2 regions of the Rhodoferax sp. BAB1 genome follow, and region 1 is predicted to be linked to the other one. Evidence: predicted binding sites of a transcription regulator. Region 1 holds the regulator's gene; the other holds the start of a gene.

What was found. The regulator FliA, encoded in region 1, starts transcription of late flagellar genes. The targets are predictions, from matches to a motif close to CTAAAGTTTNNNNNNNNNNNGCCGNTA.
Positions count from the first base shown of each region.
Region 2: a site for FliA is predicted at 6,132-6,158, ahead of HTY51_RS12185 (flagellinolysin). Genes of this name have one in related genera too.

Region 1 covers NZ_CP054424.1:3,771,448-3,785,742, forward strand. The annotation lists gene flgK (flagellar hook-associated protein FlgK) at 1-1,460, opposite strand, end outside; gene flgJ (flagellar assembly peptidoglycan hydrolase FlgJ) at 1,457-2,332, opposite strand; gene HTY51_RS18240 (flagellar basal body P-ring protein FlgI) at 2,334-3,479, opposite strand; gene HTY51_RS18245 (flagellar basal body L-ring protein FlgH) at 3,545-4,222, opposite strand; gene flgG (flagellar basal-body rod protein FlgG) at 4,222-5,004, opposite strand; gene HTY51_RS18255 (flagellar basal body rod protein FlgF) at 5,034-5,774, opposite strand; gene flgE (flagellar hook protein FlgE) at 5,798-7,018, opposite strand; gene HTY51_RS18265 (flagellar hook assembly protein FlgD) at 7,055-7,711, opposite strand; gene flgC (flagellar basal body rod protein FlgC) at 7,728-8,132, opposite strand; gene flgB (flagellar basal body rod protein FlgB) at 8,159-8,578, opposite strand; gene flgA (flagellar basal body P-ring formation chaperone FlgA) at 8,807-9,556, shown strand; gene flgM (flagellar biosynthesis anti-sigma factor FlgM) at 9,685-10,005, shown strand; gene HTY51_RS18290 (hypothetical protein) at 10,028-10,387, shown strand; gene HTY51_RS18295 (hypothetical protein) at 10,612-11,046, shown strand; gene HTY51_RS18300 (hypothetical protein) at 11,092-11,757, shown strand; gene HTY51_RS18305 (RNA polymerase sigma factor FliA) at 11,884-12,600, opposite strand; gene flhF (flagellar biosynthesis protein FlhF) at 13,377-14,295, opposite strand, start outside.
Region 2 covers NZ_CP054424.1:2,536,246-2,550,540, reverse strand. The annotation lists gene HTY51_RS12210 (DMT family transporter) at 1-23, shown strand, start outside; gene HTY51_RS12205 (SDR family oxidoreductase) at 99-887, shown strand; gene pstS (phosphate ABC transporter substrate-binding protein PstS) at 1,223-2,278, shown strand; gene HTY51_RS12195 (DMT family transporter) at 2,292-3,197, opposite strand; gene HTY51_RS12190 (quinone oxidoreductase) at 3,315-4,310, shown strand; gene HTY51_RS12185 (flagellinolysin) at 4,345-6,042, opposite strand; gene HTY51_RS12180 (AarF/ABC1/UbiB kinase family protein) at 6,198-7,895, opposite strand; gene lspA (signal peptidase II) at 7,929-8,423, opposite strand; gene ileS (isoleucine--tRNA ligase) at 8,423-11,263, opposite strand; gene HTY51_RS12165 (bifunctional riboflavin kinase/FAD synthetase) at 11,354-12,328, opposite strand; gene HTY51_RS12160 (HNH endonuclease) at 12,508-13,020, shown strand; gene HTY51_RS12155 (HNH endonuclease) at 13,017-13,583, shown strand; gene HTY51_RS12150 (hypothetical protein) at 13,742-14,134, shown strand.

The DNA.
Region 1 (14,295 bases):
GTGTCCGAGCGCGTGTAGGTGCCCGGACCGGTGAAGGTCAGGGTGACGGCCGGCGGGATCGGTACCGTGCGCACCGCCAGACCTTGCAGGGTCAGTGCGCCGGTGTTGGTGATGCCGGCCTGCGCCGCGATGGGGCTGGCCATGGCCAGTTCCTTGGGCGAGGAAAAGGCGGTGTTGATGCCGCGGGCCGCAGTGGCGAAGGGCGTGATCACGAAGCGGTCGCCGGCGGCGGCGGCCGGACCGCTGCGCAGGATCTCGAAACCGTCGAGCAGCACAGGGTTGGTGGCGCCGAAGTCGAAGGCCGTGGTGACCCCGTCCGAGAGGCGGGTGATGGTGCCGGTGGTGGCCGTGGCGAAGGAGAATTCGTAGTTGCTGGACAGGAAGGCGGTGGTGCCCGAGGGGTTGGCCTGGATGCCGACGCTCAGCGTGGCGCCGCCCGTGTTGGCTGAGGAGGCGTAGCCATCGGCAATGGCCGACAGGTTGAACAGCGGGTTGCCGGCGTTGCCGTTGAGGTCCAGGCCCAGGGCCTGTTGCTCGTTCATCCTGGTGCCGATGGCCAGGGCCATGCGGCCCAGCAGGTTGGAGGCGTCGACCAGGTCGGTGTTCTGGAAGCGCAGCAGGCCGGCAACTTCGCCACCGCCCAGCATGGACTCTTCCAGGATGCGGGGCACGCCGCCCACCGTGATGGCCAGCTTGACCTTGGCCGGATCGCCGAACTCGTCTTCGACGACGGACACCGGCGAGACCGTCTTGCCCAGCACCAGGGGCTGGCTGCCGGCCAGGAAGATGCTCAGGCTGCCGTCGTCGGCCTTGATGTTGGTGGTCTGGACGTATTTGTTGAGATCGCGGATCAGCTGGTCGCGCTGGTCCAGCAGGTCGTTGGGCGTGTGGCCGCTGCCCATCGCAATCGCGATCTGCTCGTTGGTCTTGGCGATCTGGCCGGCCAGGTTGTTGATGGCGGTGGCGTCGATCCTGAGCTGGCTGGTGGTGCCCATGCGCAGCTCGTTGATCGCTTCGGCGGTCGAGCGGAAGCGGTGCGCCATCTCGTCGGCCCGCGCCAGCGCCACCGCGCGCGCGGTCAGGTCGGTCGGCGCATTGGTGATGTCGGAGTAGGCATTGAGCATGTCGCTGACCGACGCACCCAGGCCGTTGGGGCCGCTCGGGAACAGGCTCTCGAGCTGCTGCATGTAGCTGTAGCGCGTGGCGTCGCTGGAGGCCACGGCCTGCGAGGTGGCGGCCTGACGCGTGAGGAACTCGTCGTACAGGCGCCGCACTGTCAGGGTCTCGACGCCCTTGCCGTAATAGCCGCTGCCGGTGAACTGGCCCGGGATGTTGGACAGCACCACGGCCTGGCGTGTGTAGCCCGGCGTGTTGACGTTGGCGATGTTGTTGCTGATCGTCTGCAGCGCGTTCTGGTTGGCAGTCAGCGCGGTCACGCCGATGTTGATGATGCCGCTCATGACAGGCTCCCGGCGTCAGAGGCACGCTGCAGCCGCAGTGTGGTGTTGATGGCACGGCTCAGCTTGGCCGCGTAGTCCGGATCGGTGGCATAACCCGCGTCCTGCAGGCCCTCGGCCCAGCCCTGCACCGAGCCGGTCTGCTGGCGGGCCTGCGCATAACGCGGGCTGTTGCCGATCAGCTGGGCGAAGTCGCGGAATGACTCGGCGTGCGAGTCGTAGGCGCGAAAGCGTGCCACGGTTTTCTGCGGCATGCCGTCCACGTATTCGGTGGTGGTGACCTCGGCGACCTTGCCCTTCCAGTCCGCGTTGGCCTTGATGCCGAAGAGGTTGTGTGAGGGGCTGCCGTCCTTCATGAGGATCTCGCGCCGGCCCCAGCCGCTCTCATGGCCGGCCTGGCCCAGCAGGTAGCTGGCCGGCAGACCGCTGCTGCGCTGCACCTCCTGGGCGGCGGCGCCGTGCTGCTGCACGAAACCGCGCGCGGCCGCGGGTGCCGGCACCTGGGTCGCCGTGGCGCCGGGCCCGGTGCTCGCGTCGGCCTTGGCCTGGTCCTTCATGCCCATCTGCTGCATCAGCTGTTTGGCGATCACTTCAGCCAGGCCACCGGGCTGGCCGGTCATCTGCACGGCGAACTGCTGGTCCAGCAGGTCGGTGCCCAGGTCGCCACCGGGGCTGTCGAGCATGCCGCTTTTCATCGAGTTGCTGGCCTCGCGCATGCTTTTGAGCAGCTCGCGCATGAACAGGGCTTCGAACTGCTTGGCGGTTTCCTTGACGGCTTCGGGCGTGGCCTGGCCGGCCTGGAACTTCAGGCGGTTCAGGCTGGCGCCGTCGGCGGCCAGCGACTGGGTCAGGGGGTTGAGCGCGCCGGACTGCATCTCAGATCACTTCGAGTTCGGCATTCAGGGCACCGGCGGCCTTGATGGCCTGCAGGATGGCCAGCAGGTCCTGCGGCGTGGCGCCCAGGGCGTTGAGCGCGCGCACCACGTCGGCCAGCTTGGGCGCGTTGGGCAGCTGGATCAGGATGCCCGGTTCCTGGCGGATCTCGATATTGGTCTTCTCCGCCACCACGGTCTGGCCCGAGGACAGCGGGCCGGGCTGGCTGATGATGGGCGTGGAGCTGATGCTGACCGAGAGGTTGCCGTGCGCGATGGCGCAGGGGCCCAGGGTCACGGCCTGGTTCAGCACGATGGAGCCGGTGCGCGAGTTGATCACCACGCGCGCGGCCGGCACCGAGGCCTCCAGGGGCAGCTCTTCCATCTCGGCGATGAAGCTGATGCGGTCGTTCGGTTCGGTGGGCGCGCGCACGTCCACCGTGCGGCCGTCCAGGGCGCGGGCCACGCCGTCGCCGAAGCGCGTGTTGATGGCCGCGGCCACCCGGCGCGCGGTCTGGAAGTCGCTGGCCTCCAGGCCGAGCTTGAAGCTGCTGCCTTCGAGCAGGGGCGTGGGCACGGCGCGTTCGATCTGGGCGCCACCAGGCACGCGACCGGCGCTCAGGTGGTTGATCTGCACACGGCTGCCGCCGGCGGCCGCACCGGCACCAGCCACGATCAGGTTGCCCTGGGCCAGGGCATAGACCTGGCCGTCGGCACCGCGCAGCGGCGTGGAAATCAGCATGCCGCCCTTGAGCGACTTGGCGTTGCCCATGGAGGAGACGGTGGCGTCCACGCTCTGGCCGGGCCGGGCGAAGGCCGGCAGCTGCGCCGTGACCAGCACGGCGGCGACGTTCTTGAGTTGCAGGCGCGAAGCCAGCTCCGGCGAGAGGGCAATGCCCATCTGCTGCAGGTAGTTGCTCAGCGTCTGCGTGGTGTAGGGCATCTGCGTGGTCTGGTCGCCGGTGCCGTCCAGGCCGATCACCAGGCCGAAGCCGGTGAGCTGGTTGCTGCGCACGCCATCGATGGTGGCCACTTCCTTGATGCGGCTGGCCAGCACGGGCTGGGCCAGCAGCAGGCCCAGGCCCAGGCCCAGCAGCACGGCGCCGCGGCGCAGGGTGGCGAGCAGTGAGAGGAGGTGGCCGGTGTTCATGGTGGTGCGGGGCTCAAGTTCTGGCGGGAAAGGTCGAAACCAGCGATAACTGATTCTGTAAGCGCTCAGAAGGGCGAAAGGTTGAAAAAGAACCGGGTTAACCAGCCTACTGTCTGCGCTTCATGCTGCGGGCCGCGGCCCTTGGACTCGACGCGCACATTGGCGACCTGGTTCGAATTGATGATGCTGCCCGGCAGGATGGCCAGCGGATCGACGGTGCCGGTGAAACGCAGCACGTCGACGTTGTGGTTCAGGCCGATCTGCTTTTCCCCGGTGACGACCAGATGCCCGTTGGGCAGGACGTCGGCCACGGTGGCCGTGATCGAACCCGAGAAGGTGTTGGCCGCTTCGGTGCCGCCCTGGCCCGAGAAGTCGGCCTCGCTGGCCGCGCCGATGCGCAGCCGGTTCTCGGCCGCCGTGCCCGGGAACTTCAGCCCCGGCACCATGGTGATGCTGCCGTCGATGCTGCTGCTGCGGTTGGCCGTGGAGCTGGACTTCTGGCTGGCCGTGACGGCCTCGACGATGCGGATGGTCAGCGTGTCGCCGACCTGGCGCGCTCGCCGGTCTTCGAAGCTGGGGCGGTAGCTGGCGTTCTGGAACAGGCTGCCGGTGGCAGGCCGCACGGCCGCCTGCGCGGGGACTTGTGCCATGCGCGCGTCGGCAAAGTCGACCTGGGCCGGCTTCGGGGTGGCGGCGCAACCCGTCAACAGCGCGACGCCAAGCAGGAGCAGGAAGTGTTTCATCAGAGTTGTCCCAGCTTTTGCAGCATCTGGTCCGAGGTCTGGATGGCCTTGGAGTTCATCTCGTAGGCGCGCTGGGTCTGGATCATGGTCACCAGCTCCTGCACCACGTTGACGTTGGAGGTTTCCAGGAACCCCTGCATCAGCTGGCCCAGGCCGTTGGCGCCCGGGGTGCCGGTGTTGGGCTGGCCCGAGGCGGTGGTCTCGGCGTAGAGGTTCTGGCCGCGCGGCTCCAGGCCGGCCGGGTTGATGAAGCTGGCCAGCGGAATGGTGCCGATGGGCTGCGGCGTGACGGTGCCGGGAATGGTGGCCGTCACGTTGCCGTCGGCCGAGATCGAGACATTGGTGGCGTTGGCCGGCACCGTGATGCCGTTGGCCACCGGCAAGCCGTTGTTGGTGACCAGCTGGCCCTGGGCGTTCACCTGGAAGGCGCCGTCGCGGGTGTAGTTGATCGTGCCGTCGGGCATGGTGATCTGGAAGAAACCGTTGCCCTGGATGGCGATGTCCAGGTTGTTGCCCGACTGCTGCAGGCTGCCCTGCGTGAAGGTGCGGCTGGTGGCCACGGTGCGCACGCCCAGGCCGACCTGCAGGCCGGTGGGCAGCTGCGACTGTTCGGAGGTGCTGGAGCCGACCTGGCGCAGGTTCTGGTACATCAGGTCCTCGAACACCGCGTGCGAACGCTTGAAGCCGTTGGTGGACGAGTTGGCCAGGTTGTTGGAGATCACGTCCAGCTGCATCTGCTGGGCTTCCATGCCGGTCTTGGCGATCCACAGGGAATTGAACATGGTGGCTTCCTAGAGGTGAGGGGGGTGCATCAGCCCTGCAGGCTGAGCAGCTGGCCGGCGGAGCGGTCGTTGGATTCGGCGGTCTGCATCAGGCGCATCTGCACCTCGAACTGGCGGGCGGTCTGGATCATGCCGACCATGGTCTCCACCGCGTTCACGTTGGAGCCTTCGAGCACACCCACCAGCATGCGGGCGTTGGCGTCGTTGGGCAGCGGTGCGCCCGAAGCGGGGCGGAACAGGCCGTCGGTGCCGCGCCTGAGCGGATCGTCGGGCGTGGGCGTGGCCAGCTTGAGGCGGCCCACATTGGTCGAAGGCTGGTTGCCGGTCTTGGCGCTGATGGTGCCGTCAAAGCCCAGGCTGATCACCGAGTCCTGCGGCACCTGGATGGGCGCGCCGCCGTCGGACAGCACGGGCAGGCCGTTGCTGGTCTGCAGCACGCCCTCGGGTGAGACTTCGAAGCCGCCGCTGCGGGTGTAGGCCTCGGTGCCGTCCAGGCCCTGCACGGCAAACCAGCTGCTGCCCTGCGGCATGGCGTCCATGTCGCGGCCGGTGCGCTGGGCCGGGCCGGGCGCATCACGGTGGCCGGCGGTGGCCTCCAGCGCGAACACGCGCGTGGTGGCGCCGTCGCCGCGCAGGGGCACGGCGCGGTAGGTCGAGAGCTCGGCGCGAAAGCCGTTGGTCGAGACGTTGGCCAGGTTGTTGGAGAGCACGGACTGCCGGTGCGCGGCAGCGTTGGCTCCGGTCATCGCGGTGTAGATCAGGCGGTCCATGGCATGTCTCTTTCAGGTGGCGTTTAGCGCAGGTTCACCAGGGTCTGCAGCACCTGGTCCTGCGTCTTGATGGTCTGGGCGTTGGCCTGGTAGGCACGCTGCGCGGTCATCATGTTGACCAGCTGCTGCGTGAGGTCGACGTTGGAGTCCTCCAGCGCGCCGGCGCGCAGGCTGCCGAACTTGCCCTCGGTCGGGGCGCCCTGGATGGGCTGGCCCGATTCCAGGGTCTCGATCCACTGGCCGTTGCCGGTGGGCGCCAGGCCCTGCACGTTGCGGAAATTCACCATGGCGAACTGGCCGGCGGCCTGGGTCTCGCCGTTGGAGTAACGCGCCAGGATGACGCCGTTCTCCTCGATCTTCACGCCCACCAGTTCACCGGGCGGGTAGCCGTCCTGCGACAGGTCCGAGACTGCGAAGCGTGCGCCGTACTGGGTGGCGGTGGCCACGTCGAGCGTGACGTTGAAGGTGCCGATCGCCGGGTTGGGCGAGGTGATGGGCACGGTGAGCGCGGCCGGCACGGTGGAGGTCAGCAGGCCGTTGGTGCCGAAATTCAGGAGACCGACCGCGCTGGCGGTGGCGGTGGCGGCCGAGGTCGGATCGGTGTAGATCTGCCACTGGTCGTTGGCGACCTTGCGCATGTACATCGAGACCGGGATCGGCACGCCCTGCGAGTCGTAGGCCGTCAGCGAGGTGCCGTAGGTGGTCAGCGGGGTGTTGGGGACGACCGAGTTCCACACCACGGCCTCGGCGTCCACGTTGAACTCGGCGGTGATGGCCGTGGTCTGGTTGGCACCGATGGGCGCGGCCGTGGGCAGCTGGATGGGGTTGGTCGAGAAGCTCAGGCGGTTGCCGGCGATGTCGGTCTGGTAACCCAGCACCTGGGCGCCGGTGTTGGTGGTGATGAAGCCGAAGCGGTCGAGCTTGAGTTCACCCGAGCGCGTGTAGGCCGCCGAGCCGTCGGGCAGTTCCAGCTGCAGGAAACCCGCGCCGTTGATGGCCACGTCCAGGTCGTTGTTGGTGACCGAGATGTTGCCCTGCGTGAACTGCTGCGAGACCGTGCTCACCTCCACGCCCAGGCCGGCCGAGCTACCGCCGCCCGTGCCCAGAGAAGAGGCCACCAGCTCGCCGTATTCGGCGCGCGAGGCCTTCATGCCCGTGGTGTTGGCATTGGCGATGTTGTGGCCGATCACGTCCAGGTTGCGACTGGTGGCGTTCAGACCGGAGAGACCTTGTTGGAAGCCCATGGTGTGTTCCTTGGTGGATGCGTGAGAGTGCGGGGTTCAGAGAATGGACTTGATGTCGGCGTAGGACACCGGGTCGCGGCCGAAGAGGCGGATCTGCATGACACCGTCTTCGCTGCCCACCGACTCCACGGTGCTGCGCGCCAGCCCCGTGGTTTCGATGGCGTTGCCCGCGCGGGTGGCGACGATGCGGAAGCTCGGCTCGGTGGTGCCGGCGTAGGCCGAGGCATCCCAGGCGAATTCGTGGCGGCCGGCCGGCAGCGAGCCGGCGCTCAGGGTGTCGATGATCTGGCCCGAGCCGTTGAGGATCTCGATCTTCACGTTGTCGGTCGCGCCCGACAGCTCGATGGCGCCGCGCGCCACGCCGTCCTGCACCACCAGCTGGTCGCTTTCGATGAACACGTCGCGGCCCACCAGTGCGGCGCCCTGCAGCACCTGCATGGTGGAGAACTGGGCCGTCATGCTCTGCATGGTGCTGTTGAGCTGCTGGATGCCGCTGACCGTGTTGATCTGCGCCATCTGCGTGGTCATCTGCGCGTTGTCCATGGGGTTGAGCGGATCCTGGCTGTTGATCTGCGCGACCAGCAGCTTGAGGAAACGGTCCTGCATCTGCGCCGGGTCGGTGCTGAGCGTGCGGTTGGACGAACTGCCGGTGTTCGTGAGGCTGTTGATGTAGGTAGCGCTGTCGACGGCCATGGTGGGGGCTCCGGTTTTACTGGCCAAGCTGCAGCGTCTTGAGCAGCAGGGTCTTGGCGGTGTTCATGACTTCGACGTTGTTCTGGTAGGAGCGCGAAGCGGAAATCATGTTGACCATCTCCTCCACCGGGTTCACGTTGGAGTGGCTCACGTAGCCTTCGGCGTCGGCCGAGGGGTGGGTGGGCTCGAAGACACGGCGCGCCGGCGTCTGGTCTTCCTTGATGCTGCTGACCTTGACGCCGGCCGAGGAGGCGGAGTCCATCAGCACGGTCTCGAAAGTCACCTGGCGGGCCTTGTAGGTCTGGCCGTCGGGGCCGGCCACGGCATCCGCATTGGCCAGGTTGCTGGCCACCACGTTGAGGCGTTGCGACTGCGCGCTGATCGCACTGCCTGAAACGCCGAAGATGGAAAACATGGACATGATGGTGTTCCTTGGCCGGTGGCGGCTTATTGGCCCTGGATCGCGCTCAAGATCGTGCGCGAGTTGCCGTTAATGAAACGCAGGGTCGATTCGTAGCGCACCGCGTTGTCGACGAACTTGCCGCGTTCGCGGTCCAGGTCCACGGAGTTGTTGTCCATGGCCGGCTGGGTCTGCGCTGCGTAGCCCAGGTTGGAGCCCAGGCTGCCGTTGCCGCCATTGAGCGGGATGTGGCGCGGATTGGGCGCCGCAGCGGCAGGCTGGGCGCTGCCGGCGAGATCCTTGCCGCCCAGGGCCTGGCTCATGGCCTCGCGGAAATTGAAGTCACGGGCCACGTAGCCCGGGGTGTCGGCATTGGCGATGTTGCTTGCAATGGTGCGTTGGCGTTCGGCGCGCGCCACCAGGGCCTTCCCATGGAAGTCCAGTGTGCTGGTCAGTTTGTCGAACATAAACACCTCTGCTTTATCGGTGGGGCCGCCTGTAGCGGACGGCTGGCAGGACCCCGTGCGGAAATTATGGAAAGAACTTTAATTTCCGAGCCGCTGAAATAAGGGGGGAAAACTGCGCTTTTGCCGGGTTTGCGCTTCACGCCTGTTCCTATAGTCGGCAATGTGGGTGGAGTCCTGAGCCTTTTTTTGTAACACCCGGCGACACGGCTCAACCTGGAGGTGCAGTTCATGGCAAACGTACAGATGGCAGGAAAGAGGCGCACGCGCGGCTGGCCCGGCGCGCTGCTGGTGTTGGCCTGTGCATTCATCCAGCTGCCGGCCCTGGCCCAGGCGGTGAGCAGCGAGGCCCAGTTGCCGGCGCTGGCGCAAGCCTGGCTGGACCGGACGCTGGCGGCCCAGGCCGCGCGCGACCAGTTGCCGGTGCGCCTGGAAGCCACGCTGGGTGTGCTGGACAGCCGCTTGCGCCTGGCGCCCTGCGCCCGTGTCGAAGCCTATCTGCCGCCGGGCAGCCGCCTGTGGGGCAGCAGCCGTATCGGCCTGCGCTGCCTGGAGGGCGCCCGCCGCTGGAATGTCTCCATACCGGTGACCGTCAAGGCCACCGGTTCGGCCTGGGTGCTGCGCCGTGACGTGGCGCCCGGCCAGCCGCTCGAGGCGGGGGATCTGATGCTGGCCGAGGTGGACTGGACGGCCGAGGCCAGCCCGGTGCTGGCCGGCCGCGACGCCTGGGCCGGCCAGGTGGCCACCCGGGCCCTGAGCGCCGGCCAGACCCTGCGCCAGAACATGGTGCGTGCCGCCCAGGTCTTCCAGGCCGGCGCCCAGGTGCGGGTGCTGGTGCAGGGCGGCGGTTTCCAGATCAGCGCCCTGGCCCAGGCACTGTCGCCCGGTGTGGTGGGCCAGCCCGCAAGGGTTAGAACCGATAGTGGGCGCGTGCTTTCAGCTACCGTTCTGGATGCCCGGACGGTGCGGGTCGAGCTGTGAAGCAGCAGATCACAGGAAAAACGCAGAAAAACCTCAAGTCAGTCATGATGCTGCCGATACCCAACGTACGGGGCTTTTTATGCCCTCCTGGCGGATAGCCCCTATCCGCGGCAGTATTGGAGAACGCCATGAAAGTAGGTCAACCGGCAGATTTGCCCAAAGTTTCGACACCGCCGGCCGCGGCGTCCGGAGCGGCTGCGCCTGCGAAAAAGGAAGCCGCCGCCACGGCCGCCAGCACCGCCAGCTCTTCCGGCGTGGCGGTGACCGTCTCGACCTCGGTGCGCAGCCTGGAGCAGGCCAACCGCGGCGAAGCGGCCGACATCGATACCGAGAAGGTCAACGCAGTGCGCCAGGCCATCGAGGACGGCAGCTATGTCGTCAACCCCGAAGCCATCGCTGACAAATTGCTGTCCAACGCCCAGGAAATGCTGAACCGCACGCAGAACTGAGCACCCCACGGAGTCATAAGCCATGCTGCCCGCCGAGATTGAAAAACCGCTGTCACAGATCGAGATGCAATGCGAATCCGTGGCCGCGGCCGTGGCCACGGGCGAGCCGCAGCTGCTGGAAACCGCCAGCAACGCCCTGCAGCAGGCGGCCCTGGGTTTTGCCAGCCTCATGGAGCGCCTGGGCGGCGCACAGCAGGCCGGCCCTGAACTGCAGGCCCGCCTGAAAAAGCTGGCGGTGCAACTCAACATCCAGCGCGAAAACCTGATCCGCCGCAGCGTGGTGGTGGAACGCGCCCTGCACGCCATGGTGCCGGCCACGCGCAAGAGTACCTACGCCGCGCCGGCCGGCCGGGCCGGCAGCTACAAGGCGTTTTCGGCCTGAGCTGACAAGGCTTCCAACACAAGGGCTGCCGTGGGCAGCCTTTTTTGTTTTCGGTGGAGACCTTGCGGGGTTTCGCGGTTTGTTAGGAGCGCGGCTCTGCGTTATATTGACCCGGATTCTTCAAGCAAAACAAGCACTTAGCTTGCAGCAAGAGAGGCGCCGTGATGAAAATTCGTCCATGTTATTCCGCACTTTTGCGGTCGATATCACGTTGAGCGTCATAGATGAGCTCGAAACGAACTCTGAATGGTTGGCGCAGGTTGTGGATCGTCGCTGCCGGCGCTGCATTGCTCTACGCCGTCTTCTGGGCGTTCGGCAACGTTCCGTCCACGTACGCGGTCGACCATAAGGTTGTGTCGGCCTACGCCAATCCGCAGTGCCGCCAGGTCATTCAAATGCCGGCAACCTCGAAGCTCGACCCCGAACCCGAGTACGGCAATCCGTGCTGGTCCCTCTACGTCTACAGGCACCTCTATGAGGATGCAGCTACTACTAGCGAAGGCTACGTGAGCGATATCGAAGGTCGTCGCCGTCAGGCTCTCCTGATTTCGCTCGGCATCGCCCTGGTCATGTGGCTCGTGGGCGTATCTCTGTTGTACGGTGCTGGCGCCGTTGTGGCTTGGATCCGCAAGGGCTTTGCGGCGTCTGCAGCCCAATGACGCCCAACTCAAACGTTAGGCCGCAGAACCAAGCACCTGCCCGACATGTCCACGTTTGATGAGGCTGCCGCCGTACGCACCTACCTCAAGTTGATGCATGAGGTTGTGACCCGCCTGGACTTGATTTCTTACGCATGCAACGGTCAGTTGAATCTAGCCCCACCGTATGCCTTTGAGTACTGCTACTTGCAGTACAGACGCATATGTGAACTCCTCGCACTGGGTTGCCTGCAACTTCATGGTGATCTACCTGCTACCAGAACCAACGCGGCGACAAAGGAATGGAACGCCGAGAGAATCATGGGCCTTCTGCACCGAAGTCATCCCCATGCGTTCCCGCAGTGTGCCGTCGCGACTAAGACGCCTACGGGATGGAACTACGTTGCGAACTCCAAGCCGAACGCCATGACACTCGTGGAGTTCAAGGCGTTGTATGGCAAGTGCGGCCAGGTTCTCCATCGAGGAACAATCCGCTCAGTTGAGACAGAACAGCCGCTGCAGAAGCAGGACTACGCTCAAGTGATTCTGTGGTCGCAAAAGATCGTGGACCTACTCAATCAGCACTTTGTGAGCAGATCCGATGGTCACGGCCTGTACTTTGTTTCCCTCAAGACGGAGTCAGGAGGGCCTGCATGCAATGTGCTCACTGGATTCACCGAAGGGGCTGTCTCAGTCGCCACATATAACCTCTCGGTCGAAACTGCGGCCTAGCCCCTCGCTTTGCACGGCCCAGAGCGCCAGCCTCAGTAGTCAGCTGAGCTCCAACGTTAACAAGCCGGTAGTCGTGAGACAAAGAAAAAGGGCTGCTCAGGCAGCCCTTTTTCTTATGTATCTCTCTCAATGCGACCGCATCTTTGCCCGCAGCCGCGCGATCGACTGGCTGTGGAGCTGGCACACGCGCGATTCGGTGATGCCCAGCACGGCGGCGATTTCCTTGAGGTTCATGTCCTGCTCGTAGTACATGCTCATGATGTACTGCTCGCGCTCGGGCAGGTGCTTGATGGCCTCGGTCAGGGCGCTGCGGATGCGCTGGTTGCGCAGCAGCTGCAGCGGGTCGGAGTCGCCGTCGACCATGTGGCGGTCGAGGAAGGTGTCGTCGCCCTCGCCGCTGCCGGTCATGTCTTCCAGGTAGACCAGCTGCGTGCCCTTGACCTTGTAGAGCAGGGCCTGGTACTCGGCCAGCTCCAGGCCCAGTTCGGCGGCGATCTCGGATTCGCTGGGGGAGCGGCCGAGCTTGTGTTCCAGGCGGGTGAGCGCCCCTTCGATTTCCTTCTGGCTCTTGCGCGAGCCGCGGCTCATCCAGTCGTTCTCGCGCAGCTCGTCGATCATGGCGCCGCGGATGCGCTGGGTGGCGAAGGTTTCGAACTGCACGCCCTGGCTGGCCTCGTAGCGGGTGAGCGCCTCCGACAGGCCGATCAGGCCGACCTGGATCAGATCGTCGACCTGGATGCTGGGCGGCAGCTTGGCCATCATGTGGTGGGCCAGGCGGCGCACCAGCGGCGAGTACTGCCGGATCAGGGCGTCGCGGTCGAGCTGGCCTTTGGCGGTGTACATCAGAGGCTCCTCGCGGCACGCGAGTCGCGGCCGGCGGCAGGGGGGGCGTCCAGCGCGGCGGCTGCAGCGCATGTTCCAGGGTGCGCAGGGCCAGGCGCTGGACCTCCCCGGTCTGTTCGGGGCAGACGGTCAGGGCCGGCACCTCGCAGGCGAGGAAGTCCCGGGCACAGTCCTGCAGGTTCCTGCTGATGCTGTGGCCCGAGACGCGGGTGGCCAGGTTGGAGTCGTCCATCACAGCCACGATGGTAGGCCTAAGTTTGCCCATGTTCAACAACTGCTTGAGCGCGTGGTAGGCGGTCAGCAGCGCGGCATCGCTGGTCGAGACCGGCAGCAGCGGCGACAGGCCGCTGCCCTGCAGCGAGCGCGCCAGTTCGTGCGCCGGGGCGTAGAGCAGGATCAGCTCGTAGTCGTGGAAGAGTTCGGCCAGCTGGCGCGCGCGCTCGGCACTCGCCGCGGCCGGCGGGCCGGCCTGGGGCGTGCCCATGGCGGTCAGGCCCAGGGCGGCCGGCACGATGGGCCAGTCTTCCGGGCCCTGGCCGAGGTGGCTCAGTTCGTCGCTGTCCATCAGCAGCTGCTGCAGGCCGGGCTGCGCTTCGGATTCGCGCATGTGGGCGTCGAGCACCACCACCGGGTAATCCAGCGCCGTCCAGGCCGCACACAGTTGCCACAGCAGGGGCAGCTCGCTGCGGCGGTCGCCGTGGCTGGCCAGGGCGACGATGCGCGGCGCGTGGCCGGCGGCCAGGGCGGCCAGACCGGCGGCCTGGTGGCTGTCGGTGTCAAGCATGCAGCCGTCCCTGTGCGTGCAGGCCCTGCGTGCCGGCCTGCGCGAAATACAGGCCCAGTTCGGCCATCTGCGGGTCGTGGGCCGATTTGCCCGAGGAGCGCATGGACAGGCGGACCAGCTGCTCGGCGTCGGCGCGTTCCCAGTCCTCGGGCACGCGCTGGCCGCTGCTCACGCCGCGCAGCACCAGGTGGTTGCGGATGACGGTGTCCAGCGCGGGGCCGAGCTTGACGGCCTCGTCGATCTTGGTCAGCACGGCCTGTTTCGCGCCGAAGTTGGCCACGGCCTCGTCCTGGGTGTCGCCATGGCTAGCCGCGTTGAGCACCAGCAGGCGCTTGATCTGCGGCAGGTTCAGCACGTCGAGGATGTCGCGCTTGCGCGGGTCGCGCGGGGCCACGCCGGTGGTGTCGATGATGACCATCTTGCGGTTGCTCAGCAGGCCCAGCAGGTCCTGCAGGGCGGCGCGGTCGTGCGCCATGTGGGCCACCACGCCCAGCATGCGGCCGTAGGCGCGCAGTTGCTCATGGGCGCCGATGCGGTAGCTATCCAGGGTGATCAGGCCCACGCTGCCGGCGCCGTGCGTGCGCGCGCACAGCGCGGCCAGCTTGGCGGCGGTGGTGGTCTTGCCCACGCCGGTGGTGCCGACCAGGGCGAATACGCCGCCTTCGTCCTTCAGCGCGGGGCCGCCGGCGTCGGTCTTGATGTTGCGCGTGAGCACGCCCAGCAGCCAGAGCATGGCCTCGGCCGGGCTGGCGTCGTCCGGCATCATGCTGAGCACGGCGCGCGCCAGGGCGGGCGAGTAGCCGGAGCGGATGAGCTTGAGGGTGAGGTTGGCGTGGATCGGGCTTTGTTTGGTCTGGCCCAGCCAGGCCAGGGTGCTGAAGCGTTCCTCGATCAGATCCTTCATGGCGCTG
Region 2 (14,295 bases), 1.2 Mb from region 1:
CCGCGCGCCTGCCCGCCGACTGAAGGCCTGGCCGCGGCGGGGACTCGACCGCCCACGTATCATTTCTCTCATTCGACTTTTACTCACAGGAAAACATCATGGATCTCGGAATCAAAGGCAAGTGGGCGCTGGTCGGCGGCGCGAGCAAGGGCCTGGGCTATGGCTGCGCGCAGGCGCTGGCGCGCGAAGGCGTCAACGTGGTGATCGTGGCGCGTGGCGCCGAGGCCTTGCATGCTGCAGCGGCCAGCCTCAAGGCCGAAGCCCCGGGGGTGCAGGTCATCGCCGTGCCGGTGGACATCACCACCGTGGCCGGCCGCGAAGCCATCTTCGCCCAGCGCAAGGACTTCGACATCGTTGTCACCAACGCCGGCGGCCCGCCGCCCGGCGACTTCCGCGACTGGGACCGCGAGGCCTGGATCAAGGCGGTGGACGCCAACATGCTCACGCCCATCGAACTCATCAAGGCCACGGTGGACGGCATGGCCGCGCGTGGTTACGGCCGCATCGTCAACATCACCTCCAGCGCGGTGAAGGCGCCGATCGACATCCTGGGCCTCTCGAACGGTGCGCGCAGCGGCCTGACGGGCTTCGTCGCTGGCGTGGCGCGCAACGCGAAGATCGCGGCCAAGGGCGTGACCATCAACAACCTGCTGCCCGGCGCCTTCGATACCGACCGCCTCAAGCACACCATGGCGGGTGCGGCGCAGAAGACCGGCAAGCCCATCGAGGACATCGCCAACGCCCGTCGCATGACCATCCCGGCCCAGCGCTTCGGCACGCCCGAGGAATTCGGCGCCATCTGCGCCTTCCTGTGCAGCCAGTACGGGGGGTACATCAACGGCCAGAACGTGCTGGCCGACGGTGGCGCCTATCCCGGCACGTACTGAGCCGGTTCAGCCCGGCGCGGCCAGCACCGTATCAGCGGGTATTCCAGCCCGTTTCGTGACCCGCCGCGCCTTGCGATGGCGCGGCTGAGTGGCGAGAGGCGTGTCTCCGCCTTATCGGGGGGGAAAGGGTTTTCCCTTGGTTCCCTTAGAATGCAGGGGCGGGTATCTGCTTTTCGCAGTTCGCCCGCGCCCTTGGCGGGATCTGTGCAGGTCCTGCCAGTCAGTCCGACTACCCCCTGTGATCCCTGTCTGACCGTGCCTATGCGGAGGACGTGATATTCCGATCGCGTTTCGCGAACCGGGTGGGTCATGTCATGAATAGATGGAATTGAATGATGAAACAGAAGATCTCCTTGGCACTTGCCGCCGCATGGCTGGCCGCGACCGTCTGCAGCGCCTGGGCCGATACTTTCACGGGGGCCGGCTCGTCCGCCGCGGCGCCGATCTACCGCAGCTGGGGTGCTGCCTATGAGAAGGCCACCAGCAACAAGCTGGTCTATGAGTCGGCAGGCTCTTCGGCCGGCGTGCGCAAGATCAAGGCGCGCGAGGTGGGGTATGGCGCGACCGACGTCGCACCGACACGCGCCGAGCTGGAGAAGGATGGGTTGCTCGTATTTCCGATCGCCATCACGGGCATCACGCCCGTGGTGAACCTGCCCAGGATCGCCGACGGCCAGCTGCGATTGAACGGCAACGTGCTGGCGCGCATCTTCATGGGGCAGCTCAGCCAGTGGAATGCGCCGGAGATCGCCCAGCTCAACCCGGGCCTGGCCCTGCCCAATCTGCCCATCAAGGTCATCGTGCGCAGTGACGGCTCGGGTACCACCTACAACTACACCGACTATCTGGCCAAGGTGCATCCGGACTGGCAGGCGCAGTTCGGCGTCAAGAGCAGCATCGCATGGCCCGCACAGTTCATCGCGGCCAAAGGCAGCGAGGGGGTTTCCAAGGCGGTGCGCGACACGGTGGGAGGCATCAGCTATGTCGACTTCGGTTATGTGCGTGAATACCAGCTCACCCCGGTGCAGCTGGCCAATGCCACGGGTGAATTCCTGAATCCGTCCAGCGAAAGCTTCCGCACCGCGCTGTCGGCCAGCGACTGGGTCAGCAGCGGCAACTTCACGACGACGCTGACCAACATGAACCGACGCGGTGCCTGGCCTATCACCATGGGTACTTTCGCCATCGTGCCGCTGGTGGCCGACCAGCCGCAGGACATCCTGCCCGCCCTGAAGTTCTTCGCCTGGTCCTTCATGCACGGTGACGAACTGGTGCAGCAGAGCAGTTTCGTGCGCCTGCCCACCCGCGTGCAGGCGGCGGCCTTCAGGATCATCGCTTCCGTCAAGGACAAGACCGGCAACCCGATCGGCATGCAGGTCACGGGATTCTGAACCGGTGCGGCCTTCAGCGCCGCGCCGACGACACCACGATGCCGCAGACGATCAGCACGAAGGCGGCGCCGTGGTACAGCTGCGGCAGCTCGCCCAGCAGGGCGGCGGACATCAGGGCCGCGAGCAGGGGCGTGAGGTTGCCGAAGAAGCTGGCCACCGTAGGGCCGGCGCGTTGCACGCCGATGCCCCAGGCGCGGTAGGCCAGCAGGGCCGGTCCCACGGCCACGAAGACCAGGGCCGCGACCAGGGGCCAGCCCCAGGTGATGCGCTGGTCCACCACCACCCATTCACCGGCGGCAAAGAGGCCTGACCAGGCCAGGCCAAAGACGATCTGCGCCAGCAGGAAAGCCGCCCAGTCGCCGCGGATGGTGGTCGGTTCGCCCCCCGGGCGCGCCAGCATCCAGCTGTAGAAAGCCCAGCATATCGACGCGATCAGGATGTAGATGTCGCCCGGCAGCAGCTGGACCTGCAGCAGGGTGTCCAGCTGGCCGCGGCTGAGCACCAGCAGCACGCCGCTGATCGAGAGCAGGGCGCCCAGCAGCTGGCGGCGCGACACGGGCGCCGCGAAGAACAGGCGGCCGATGAGCTGCATCCAGATCGGCATGCTGGCGGCCACCAGGGTGACGTTGATGGGCGAGGAGGTCTTGAGCGCCAGGTACTGCAGCGCGTTGTAGGCGCCCACGCTGAGCAGGCCCAGCATGGAGAAGCGCCGCCAGTGTTGCCACATCCCGCTGTCGCGCTTCAGCACCCAGGCCGCCAGGGGCAGCAGGATCAGGCCGGCCAGCGCCCAGCGCAGCAGGTTGAGCATCATGGGCGGCACCAGTTCGCCCACCATGCGGCCCACCACGGCATTGCCGGCCCACATCAGGGGCGGCAGGGTCAGGAGCAGGGCGGTGGAGGGGCTGAGGCGGGTGTGCATGGGTTGGCACTGTAACAAGCCCGCGGCCGGGACGCTGCCGCCCGGGCCGTTTGGCCCTGCTGACGGCGGGCACTCGTATGCTCACGTAGAATTTTGCGCAACACAAGGAGACAGACCATGAGCCAGTTCACATCCCGCGCCGTGCGCATCAATCAGCACGGCGGCCCCGAAGAAATGAAGATCGTCGAGGTGACGGTGGGCGAACCCGGCCCCGGCGAGATCCGCATCCGCCACAAGGCCTGCGGCCTGAACTTCCTCGACGTCTACCAGCGTACCGGTGTCTACCAGCTGCCCATGCCGCTGCAGCTGGGCATGGAGGCCTCGGGCATCGTCGAGGCCGTGGGCGAGGGCGTGACGCACCTGAAGGTGGGCGACCGCGCCGCCTATGCCAGCCAGCCGCCCGGCGCCTATTGCGAGCTGCGCGTGATGCCGGCCAAGTGCGTCTGCAAGCTGCCCGACAACATTGATTTCGAGACCGGCGCGGCCATGATGCTCAAGGGCCTGACCGTGCAGTACCTGCTCAACAAGACGCGCCCGGTCGAAGGGCTGCAACCCGGCGATCACATCCTCTTCCATGCGGCTGCCGGTGGCGTGGGCCTGATCGCCTGCCAGTGGGCCCGGGCCCTGGGCCTGCAGCTGATCGGCACCGCCGGCTCGGCCGCCAAGTGCGAACTCGCCCGTGCCAACGGCGCAGCGCACGTGATCAATTACGCGACCGAGGATTTCCAGGCGCGCGTGAAGGAGATCACCGGCGGCAAGGGCGTGAAGGTGGTGTACGACTCGGTGGGCAAGGACACCTGGGACAAGTCGCTGGACTGCCTGCGTCCCTTCGGCCTGATGGCCAGCTTCGGCAACTCCTCGGGCGTGGTGCCGCCCTTCGCCCCGGGCAGCCTGGCCGCCAAGGGCTCGATCTACGTGACGCGCCAGACCCTGTTCACCCACATCGCCACACGCGAGAGCACGCAGGCCATGGCCGACGACCTGTTTGCCATGGTGGGCAGCGGCAAGGTGAAGATCAACATCGCGCAGCGCTACCCGCTGGAGCAGGTGCAGCAGGCGCACCGCGACCTGGAGGCCCGCAAGACCACGGGCAGCACCATCCTGACGCTGTGAGCTGGGCGCTGCTGCATTATCGGAAGACTGCGTTCTAGCGCAGCAGCGTCAGCACCATGCGCGGCATCTGGTTGGCCTGCGCCACCATCGCCGTGCCGGCGTTCTGCAGGATCTGCGCGCGCGACAGGGCGGCCGTCTCCTTGGCGAAGTCGGCGTCCATCACACGCGAGCGGCTGGCCGACATGTTCTCGCTGCTGAGCTGCAGGTTCTGGACGGTGGTGTCGAAGCGCGACATCTGCGCGCCCAGCTTGGCGCGTGTGCCGCTGACGTAGTTCAGCGCCTTGTCGATCTGGCGCATGGCCAGGCTGGCGTTGTCGACCGAAGTGACGTCCACGTTCATCAGGCCCAGCGAACCCAGGTTCATGCCGCCGATGGCCGTGTCTATGGTCTGGCCCGCATTGGCACCGACCTGGAAGCTCAGGATGTTGCCGGTGCCGCCGGCCTTGCCCAGCTCTTCCCAGGTCTCGGTGAAGCCTGCGAGGACATCGGTGCCGCTGCGGTTGCCGAAGTCCTGCACCACGCTCTTGGCGGTCTGGGTCGTGCCGTTGTCGACATCCAGGCCGCCGATGGCCCCGGGATCGGTATTGCTGAAGTCGAAGCTGGCTAGGAAGCCGGCCTTGCTGGTGTTGAAGTCGGCCACGAAGGCCGCCTGGCTGGCATAGGCGCCGCCGCTGGCATTCACGAAGGCATCGTTCAGGGTCTGGCCCGCGGTGTTGTGCAGGTAGGCCAGCATGTCCTGCACGCCGTTGCCGCCGGCCGCCTGGATCTTTTCGTGCAGGTAGCGGACGGCCACATAGGCCGACGAATAGTCCACGCTGGCGCTGCCCCAGGCCGTGATGTCGTCGGCCAGCGTGGCCACGGAGCCGTCGGCCTGCACCCGCTCTTCGGCGCCGTGGATGAATTCGGCCGCACCTTCGAGGAACCAGGTGGCCGAGCCGTCGTTGGCCAGCTCACCCCAGCTGGCGCCAGTGGCCATGACGGCGTGCACCATCTCGTGCGCGATGATGCGGTCGTTGTAGAAGGGGGCGGTGCCGCCGTCGGGCAGGTTGGGCGGCACGAAGTCCGCCATGTCGACCTGCATCCTGATGTTCGTGCCGGGGCCGCTGGCCCCGACCGACGACACGACCCGGGCGGCCGTGTTGCCGGCGGCATCGGTGAAGGTGGTGAGCTCGATGCTGATGGCATTGCCCTTGCCCGCGATGCCGTAGGCCTGGCTGATCATGTTCTCGGCCACTTCCAGCCAGCCGCCCTGCAGGCCTTCGATGACGGCATCCTGGTCGGTGTTGCTCAGGCCGGTCACCTTGTTGCGGCTCTGGTCGAAGACCTTGAGCGTATTGAATTCGGTGGTGCGGCCGATGCGGTCGATCTCGGCGGCCAGCTGGTTGACTTCCTGCTGCAGGGACTGCCGGTCGGAGGCCGAGTTGGTGGCGTTGGCCGACTGCACCGCCAGCTCGCGGATGCGCTGCAGGTTGCCGGTGATGGTGGTGGCTGCGCCCTCGGCGGTCTGCAGCATGGAGATGCCGTCGTTGGCGTTGCGGATGGCCTGGTTCTGGCCGCGGATCTGGCTGGTGAAACGCTCGGAAATGGCCAGGCCGGCAGCGTCGTCGCGGGCGCTGTTGATGCGCAGCCCGCTGGACAGCCGCTGGATGGACGTGGCAAAGGCCGACTGACTGGTCCCCAGATTTCTCTGGGCCGTCAGCGACAGCATGCCTGTGTTGATGACCATCCCCATGATGGAGCCTGTCTTCCGTCTGCCTTGTCTGATGCAGGGCCCATGGCCCGACCACGGTCTGCCCGCAGGAAAGACCGCCCCTGCACTGATGTCGGCAACTGGCCCGGAAACTGGGGCCTTATTTTTGGATGGGGGGAAACACCTGCAGCAGGGGGCTAAAGTTCATCGTCCTCGTGCCGATGGCTGCGCCAGATGGCCCGGCCCAGCCAGAGCGCACCGATGCCCGCGCCCAGGAAACCCAGCAGGCCGAAGGCCGGCAGGCCCAGCAGGGTGGGGCCGCCGCCCACCGTCATGACGATGGAGGAGCCGATGATGAGCGCCGCGATGATCAGCGCCAGCGAGAGCCGGTTGGCCGCGCGGTCGAGCTGCTTGCCGACGTGGCGCAGCGAGCGGCTCTCGATGTCCAGGCCCATGCGCCCCTGGCGCGCGCGGCGCAGGAGATGCGAGAGGTCCTGCGGCAACTGCTCGGCCACCTCCAGCAGGCGCAACCAGGAGCCCCAGGCGCGCCCTGCCAGTGCGCGGGGCCGGTAGCGCGCGCGCACCACCTGCTGCAGCAGGGGCAGGGCCTCACTGGTCATGCTGAAGTCCGGGTCCAGGCCACGGCCCAGGCCTTCGAGCGTGATGAAGGCCTTGATCAGCAGGGCCAGGTCCGCCGGCAGGGCCAGGTGGTTCTCGCGCAGCAGGGTGGTCACGTCCAGCAGCATGCGGCCCAGGTTCAGTTCGGCCAGCGGGGTGCCGTGGTACTGGTCGACGAAGGCCTCGATGTCGCTTTCCAGCCGCTCCACCGGTACGGCCTGGCCGTCGCGTGTCCAGTCCACCAGCACGTCCGCCACGGCCCGTGGTTCGCGCTGCACCAGGCCCAGCAGCAGCTTGAGCAATTGCTGGCGCCGGCGCATGGAGAGATGCCCCACCATGCCGAAGTCGATGAAGGCCAGGCGGTTGTCCGGCAGGTAGAAGACGTTGCCGGGGTGCGGATCGGCGTGGAAGAAACCGTCTTCCACGATCATCTTGAGCACGGCCTGGGCGCCGCGCCGGGCCAGCAGGCGGCGGTCCAGCCCGGTGGCGTCGAGCCGGTCCAGGTCGTGGCCGGCGATGCCCTCGACATAGTCCTGCACATTGACGCGCTCGCGCGTCCAGGCCCAGTGGATGCGGGGGATCTGCACGAAGGGCAAGGCCGCCATATTGCGCGCCAGGCGCTCGGCATGGCGGCATTCGCTGGCCAGGTCCAGTTCGCGCTGCAGCGAGCGGCCGAACTCGCGCAGCAGCTGGCGCGGGCGGTAGGGCGCGAGCGCGGGCAGTTCGGCTTCGGCCAGGGCAGCCAGGCGATCGAGCAGGCGCAGGTCGGCCTCGATCACCTCGCGGATGCCGGGGCGGCGGATCTTGACGATGACTTCGCTGCCATCCTTCAGCCGGGCGCGGTGCACCTGGGCAATGGAGGCGGCGGCCAGCGGCTCGGGGTCGAAACGGGCGAACACGGCCTCGGGCTCGTCGCCCAGGTCCTCGCGCAACTGCGTGCGCAGGTCGTCCAGCGGCAGGGCTGGCACATGGCTGTGCAGTTTCTCGAATTCGGCGATCCACTCGGGGCCGAACATGTCGGCGCGGCCGGCCAGGATCTGGCCCAGCTTGACGAAGGTGGGGCCCAGTTCTTCCAGGGCCTTGCGCAGCTGCACGGGGGGCGGCAACTGGGCCAGGTCGGCGGCGTGCTCCCAGTGCAGGCGGTGGCCGGCCTTTTCCAGGGCCCCGGCCAGGCCCCAGCGGCGCACCAGTTCACCCAGGCCATGGCGCATCAGCACGCCGGCGATCTCGTTGAGGCGGCCCAGGCTGCTGCGCCTGACACCGTGGACCGTAGACATCGTGTTCATGGTCGGAGTGTCAGGCCGGCGGACTCAGGCGCGGGCGCGCCGCACCCGAAGGATCTCGTCGAGCAGCAGGAAGATCACCCCCAGGGTGATGGCGCTGTCGGCCACGTTGAAGGCCGGGAAATGCCAGCGGCCGATGTGGAAGTCCACCATGTCCACCACGTAGCCGTGCAGCAGGCGGTCCACCACATTGCCGATGGCGCCACCCATGATGCAGGTCAGGGCGAAGCAGAACAGGCGCTGGCCGGCATGGGCGCGCAGCAGGTAGAGGATGAAACCTGTGGCGGCCACGCCGATGCCCACGAAGAACCAGCGTTGCCAGCCGTCGGCCCCGGCCAGGAAGGAAAAGGCCGCGCCGCGGTTGTGCACGCGCACGATGTTGAGCCAGTCGGTAAGGTAGGAGCTCTCGCCCGGGTGGTAATAGGCCAGGATCAGCACCTTGGTGAGCTGGTCCACCACCAGGATCAGCAGGGCCAGGCCCAGCCACTGCAGCAGGCCGGCCGATTTGATGGCGCGCCCCATCAGGCGACCTTCCGGCTTTCGCCGGCGCCGTAAAGGTTGCTGGTACAACGGCCGCACAGCGTGGGATGGGCGGCGTCGATGCCGACGTCCTCGCGGTAGTGCCAGCAGCGTTCGCATTTCTGCGCGGTGCTCGGTGCGACCTGCACGGTCAAGGAGCTACCGGCTTGCAGCGTCACGGCCGAGGTGATGAAGACGAACTTCAGGTCCTCGCCCAGGCTGGCCAGCAGCGCATGGTCGGCCGGCTCGGCCGCCAGGGTCACGGTGGCCTGCAGCGAAGCGCCCACCTTGCCCTCGGCACGCAGCGCTTCGATGTCCTTGTTCACCGCATCGCGGATCTCGCGGATGCGGGTCCACTTGGCCAGCAGCGCGGCATCGGGCTGGCCCAGCTCGACATAGGTTTCCATGAAGATCGATTCGGACGAGCCGGCCACCTTCCACGCTTCCTCGGCCGTGAAGCTCAGGAAAGGCGCCATCCAGCGCAACATGGCTTGCGTGATCTGGTACAGCGCGGTCTGGGCACTGCGACGCGCCAGCGACTTCGGGGCCGTGGTGTACAGGCGGTCCTTGAGCACGTCCAGGTAGAAGGCGCCCAGGTCCTCGCTGCAATACACCTGCAGCTTGGCCACCACCGGGTGGAATTCGTAGACCTCGTAGTGCGCCAGGATCTCAGCCTGCAGTTCGGCCGCACGGCTCAGCGCGTAGCGGTCGATCTCCAGCAGTTGGTCCAGCGGCACGGCGTCCTTCTTCGGATCGAAGTCGCTGACGTTGGCCAGCAGGAACTTCAGCGTGTTGCGGATGCGGCGGTAGGTGTCCACCACGCGCGCCAGGATCTTGTCGTCGATGCCCAGGTCGCCCGAGTAGTCGGTGGCGGCGCACCACAGGCGGATGATCTCGGCGCCCATCTTTTCGCTGACCTGCTGCGGGGCGACGACGTTGCCCACGCTCTTGCTCATCTTGCGGCCCTGGCCGTCCACGGTGAAGCCGTGGGTCAGCAGGCCGCGGTAGGGTGCGCGGCCGTACATGGCGCAGGCCGTGAGCAGCGAGCTGTGGAACCAGCCGCGGTGCTGGTCGTGGCCTTCCAGATACAGATCGGCCTCGGGGCCACTCTCGTGGCCGGCGCCGGGGTGCGAGGTCTTGAGCACCGTGGTGTGCGTGGTGCCGGAGTCGAACCACACTTCGAGGATGTCGGTGCTCTTGCTCCACTGCGTGGCGTTACTCTTGTCGGCTATGCGCTGCAGGATCTCGGCGGTGCTGAGCTTGCTCCAGGCCTCGATGCCGCCCTTCTCCACCACCTCGGCGGCCAGGTCGATGATCTCGGGCGTGCGCGGGTGCGGCTCACCGCTGTCCACGTCCAGCAGGAAGGGCAGGGGCACGCCCCAGCTGCGCTGGCGCGAGATGCACCAGTCGGGCCGGTTGGCGATCATGTCGCGCAGGCGGGTGCGACCGTTCTCGGGGTAGAACTTCGTCTCGTCGATGGCGGCCAGGGCCAGCTGGCGCAGGGTCTGCGGCGCCTTGTCCTTGGTGAAGATGCCCGTGCCCTCGTCCATGCGCACGAACCACTGGGCCGCGGCGCGGTAGATCACGGGCGTCTTGTGGCGCCAGCAGTGCGGGTAGCTGTGCGTGATGTCCTGGGTGGCGAAGAGGCGCCCGGCGTTCTTCAGCGCCTCCAGCACCACGGGCACGGCCTTCCAGATGTTGAGGCCGCCGAAGAGCGGGAAGTCGGCGGCGTAGGCGCCGTTGCCCTGCACGGGGTTGAGGATGTCGTCGTACTTCATGCCGTGGCTCACACAGCTGTTGAAGTCGTCCACGCCGTAGGCCGGTGCCGAGTGCACGATACCCGTGCCGTCCTCGGCCGTGGCGTAGTCGGCGAGATACACGGGGCTGGGTCGGCGGTAGCCGGCATCCACGTCGTACAGCGGATGCTTGAAGTTGATCAGGCCCAGCTTCTTGCCCAGGGTGGTGGCCAGCACCTTGCCCGTGAGCTTGAAACGCTCCATGCACTTGTCGACCAGCACGGCGGCCAGCACCAGCAGGCCGCGCTCGGTCTGCACCAGCGCGTATTCGAGCTCGGGGTTCAGGTTGAGCGCCTGGTTGGCGGGGATGGTCCAGGCGGTGGTGGTCCAGATCACGGCGTAGGCCGCTTGCTCCAGCTTCGGAACACCGAAGGCTGCAGCCAGTTTCTCGGGCTCGGCGCACTCAAAGCCCACGTCCAGCGTGCTGCTCTTCTTGTCCTGGTACTCGATCTCGAATTCGGCCAGCGAGGAGCCGCAGTCGAAGCACCAGTAGACGGGCTTGAGGCCGCGGTAGACGAAACCGCGCTCCATGACACGCTTGAAGGCACGGATCTCGGCAGCCTCGTTCACATAGTCCATCGTCCGGTAGGGCTTGTCCCACTGGCCGAGCACGCCCAGGCGCTTGAAGTCGGCCATCTGGCCGGCGATCTGCTCGGTGGCGAAAGCGCGGCTCTTGGCCTGCATCTCGTCGCGCGGCAGGTTGCGGCCGTGCAGTTTCTCGATGGCGTTCTCGATGGGCAGGCCATGGCAGTCCCAGCCCGGGATGTACTGCGCGTCCAGGCCCTTGAGCTGGCGCGCCTTGACGATCATGTCCTTGAGGATCTTGTTGACGGCGTGGCCGATGTGGATGGAGCCGTTGGCATAGGGCGGGCCGTCGTGCAGGATGAACTTGGGCTTGCCCTGGCGCACATCGCGCAGCTTCTTGTAGAGGCCCTGGTCTTCCCATTGCTTGACCCAGCCCGGCTCGCGCTTGGGCAGGTCGCCGCGCATGGGAAAGGGGGTGTCGGGCAGGTTCAGCGTGGCGCGGTAATCAACTTTGTCGGTCATGGCAAACTTTTCGAGAGACGTGGCGGCCCAGAGGGGCGGGCGAAAGGGGGCTTGAGCTGGCGCGGGGCAAGGTGCGCCGGTAGTGCCCCGTCAAATTCGCCGGGCGAACCAGGCGCGGGCAGCATCGCAGTCCCGGGTGATGCCTTGCGTGAGGGCATCCAGACTGTCGTATTTCAGTTCGTCGTGCAGTTTGTGCAGCAGTTCCACGCGGATGATTTTACCGTAGGCCCCCTCGGCGCCCAGGGCGGCCGGCCAGTCCAGGCAATGGGTTTCCAGCAGGACCCGGCCGCCATTCACATCGTTCGGGTCCAGCGAGGGACGGACCCCCAGGTTGGCCACCCCGCGCAGGGGCTGGACGTCCAGGCCATGCACCAGTACGGCAAAGATGCCGCTGGCGGCCGGTTTCCAGTGGCTGAAGCGCAGGTTCAGGGTCTTGAAGCCCAGCTCGCGCCCGAGCTTGCGCCCGTGCAGCACGTGGCCGGAGATGTGGTACGGGTGGCCCAGCAGGCGGGCCGCGTCGTCCATGCGGCCCTCCGCCAGGGCAGCGCGCACGGCTGAGCTGGAGACGCGCAGGCCGTGCACCTCGTAGCTGTTCATGCGCGCCACGTCGAAGCCCCGGGCTGTGCCGGCGGTGTCCAGCAGGGCGTAGTCACCGGCGCGTTTGGCGCCGAAACGGAAGTCGTCGCCTACCAGCACGTAGCGCGTACCCAGGCCGCGCACCAGCACGTCGTCTATGAAGGCCTGGGGACTCAGCGATGCCAGCCGGGCGTCGAAGGGCAGCACGATCACCTGGTCGATGCCGCAGCGCTGCAGGTCGGCCAGCTTGTCGCGCAGGGTGGCGATACGTGCCGGCGCCAGGGCAGCGTTGCCCGTGGCGCCGGCAAAGTAGTCGCGCGGGTGAGGTTCGAAGGTCATGGCGCAGCTGGGCACGCCGCGCTGCGCCGCCTCGCCGCGCAGCAGGGCCAGCATGGCCTGGTGGCCACGGTGCACGCCATCGAAATTGCCGATGGTCAGCGCACAGGCGGGGGCGATGCCGGGGTGGTGGAAGCCGCGGAAAACCTTCATGGGCAGGGTGTTGGTATCTTTTTGATAGCGGGCCGGGCTGTCAGCAAAAGCAAAGCCGCCAAACAGTCATCAAATCAGGGTATATTGTGTCCGAATGGCGAGGCGGCTCCATCGCAGGGGCCACCGCAGACGCAAACGTTCCGTTTGGATGGTTCTCGTAACCGGTCAGGAGGCGTGTTTTGAAGGTCTTGAAGCTGTCGGCCCAGGGGCTGCCCCAATCCTGGATTTCGCTCGAAGAGGCGGTGCTGCACTATGCCGCCGACGAGGTGCGCTGGGAGGCGGGCGGCGAGATCGCCGTTTTCCATGGCGGCCACAACGCCATCACCGGTGAGCAGTCCGTCATCACCGTCAACAGCATCATCGGCACCAAGGGCGTGCCCAGCATCAACCCCTTCGACCTGCGCCCCAGCCTGACCAACAGCAAGCTCTTCACGCGCGACCGCAATGTCTGCGCCTACTGCGGTGTAGACCACCACGAGACCGAGCTCACCCGCGAGCACATCATCCCCTTTGCGCAGGATGGCCAGGACCACTGGATGAACGTGGTGACGGCCTGCCGCTTATCACCCCCAAAAACATCACCAGTTGAGTGCGTGAGTGAGTTCCGACCTCGCAGGAGGCGGACGAATCGCCTCTCAGCAACTCGTGGTCATCACCAGTTCAGTTTACGAGTTCGCGGGAGGGCACGATGAGGTCCCTCCATCTCGCTGTCGACAGCTCGGGGTACCCGGCTCGCTGGCTGTCTTGGCAAGACGCCATCTGCCAGGAGACTCTTGGCAAGGTCGCCTATGGCTTTGGCGACCACGAGTTCACTTTCACTGGCGGCAAGAACCGAGACACGGGTCTTGACTCGCAAATCACGCTCAAAAGCATCTTGGTGCTCAAGGGACGCAGTCCTGAGCGCAACAAGCGCACGACCATCCCGCTCTCGAATGCTGCGTTGTTCCGGCGAGACCAGTTCATGTGTGCCTACTGCGGCACAGTGAGCGCTAAGGGGCTCACGCGCGACCACATTAAGCCGCTGTCGAGGGGCGGTGCCGATTCTTGGCTCAACTGCTGTGCTTGCTGTGTAGCCTGCAACGCGCAGAAAGGCTCGCAGACGTTGGAGGAGCTTGGTTGGCAACTGCTGTATGTGCCGTACGTGCCGAATCACCAAGAGGGCCTGATTCTCGCAAACAGGCACATCCTAGATGACCAGATGGAGCTGCTAAAGAGCATGGTTCCTAAGCACTCCCGGGTGGTAGGGCACGCGTGAAGCGTGCCCGCGGGCGTCACTCCAGCTGCGCCATAAACTCCGGACATGGGCACTGGATTGAGCGCCTACGGCTCTCAAGTGATACTAATTCTGATTAGCCCAAGGATTACGGTCGCTATCATAAAAAATATCCAATACGGAACCCGATTTTCTACCTCATGAATGAGCACGTTTGGTTTCGACTTGCCCTCAGTTTGGCATGTCTTACAGCCTTAGTTGGTTGGTCTGCTTGGGGCTGGAGCCATTACGCAGCGATGAGGGCAGATAGCGTCGGTGAAAGTCGTCGCACCTACCAGCAGGAGATGGCGGAAAGATGTCGAAGCGCTCCAAATTTTCCGGCATGCATCAGCAACGATGAGTTCTTGCTTGGCCAAGCAAAAGCGATGCTTGAAGGATTGCAATACCGCGAGCAGGCGCGGGCCATTGTTCCTTGGGCTGCTGGAGTACCGGTAGCCATATTGCTCATTTTCTTCTTGACTCGATGGATACTGACAGGCCGGGTCAGGCCATTTTGGGTCCTTTCGGAAAAATCTAACAGGGATGATGCGTGATGGATGACCGCGCATTTATGTGGATGAGGTATGTTAGTGAAAACTCCCTTGCCTCAACCTTGATTGCAGCGATACTCATCGGCGCCGTGGGTGGCCTTTGGCGGCTGTATCGAAATACACGGGACAGCAAACGTATTTACGAGTATCTAGTTCACTCTGCC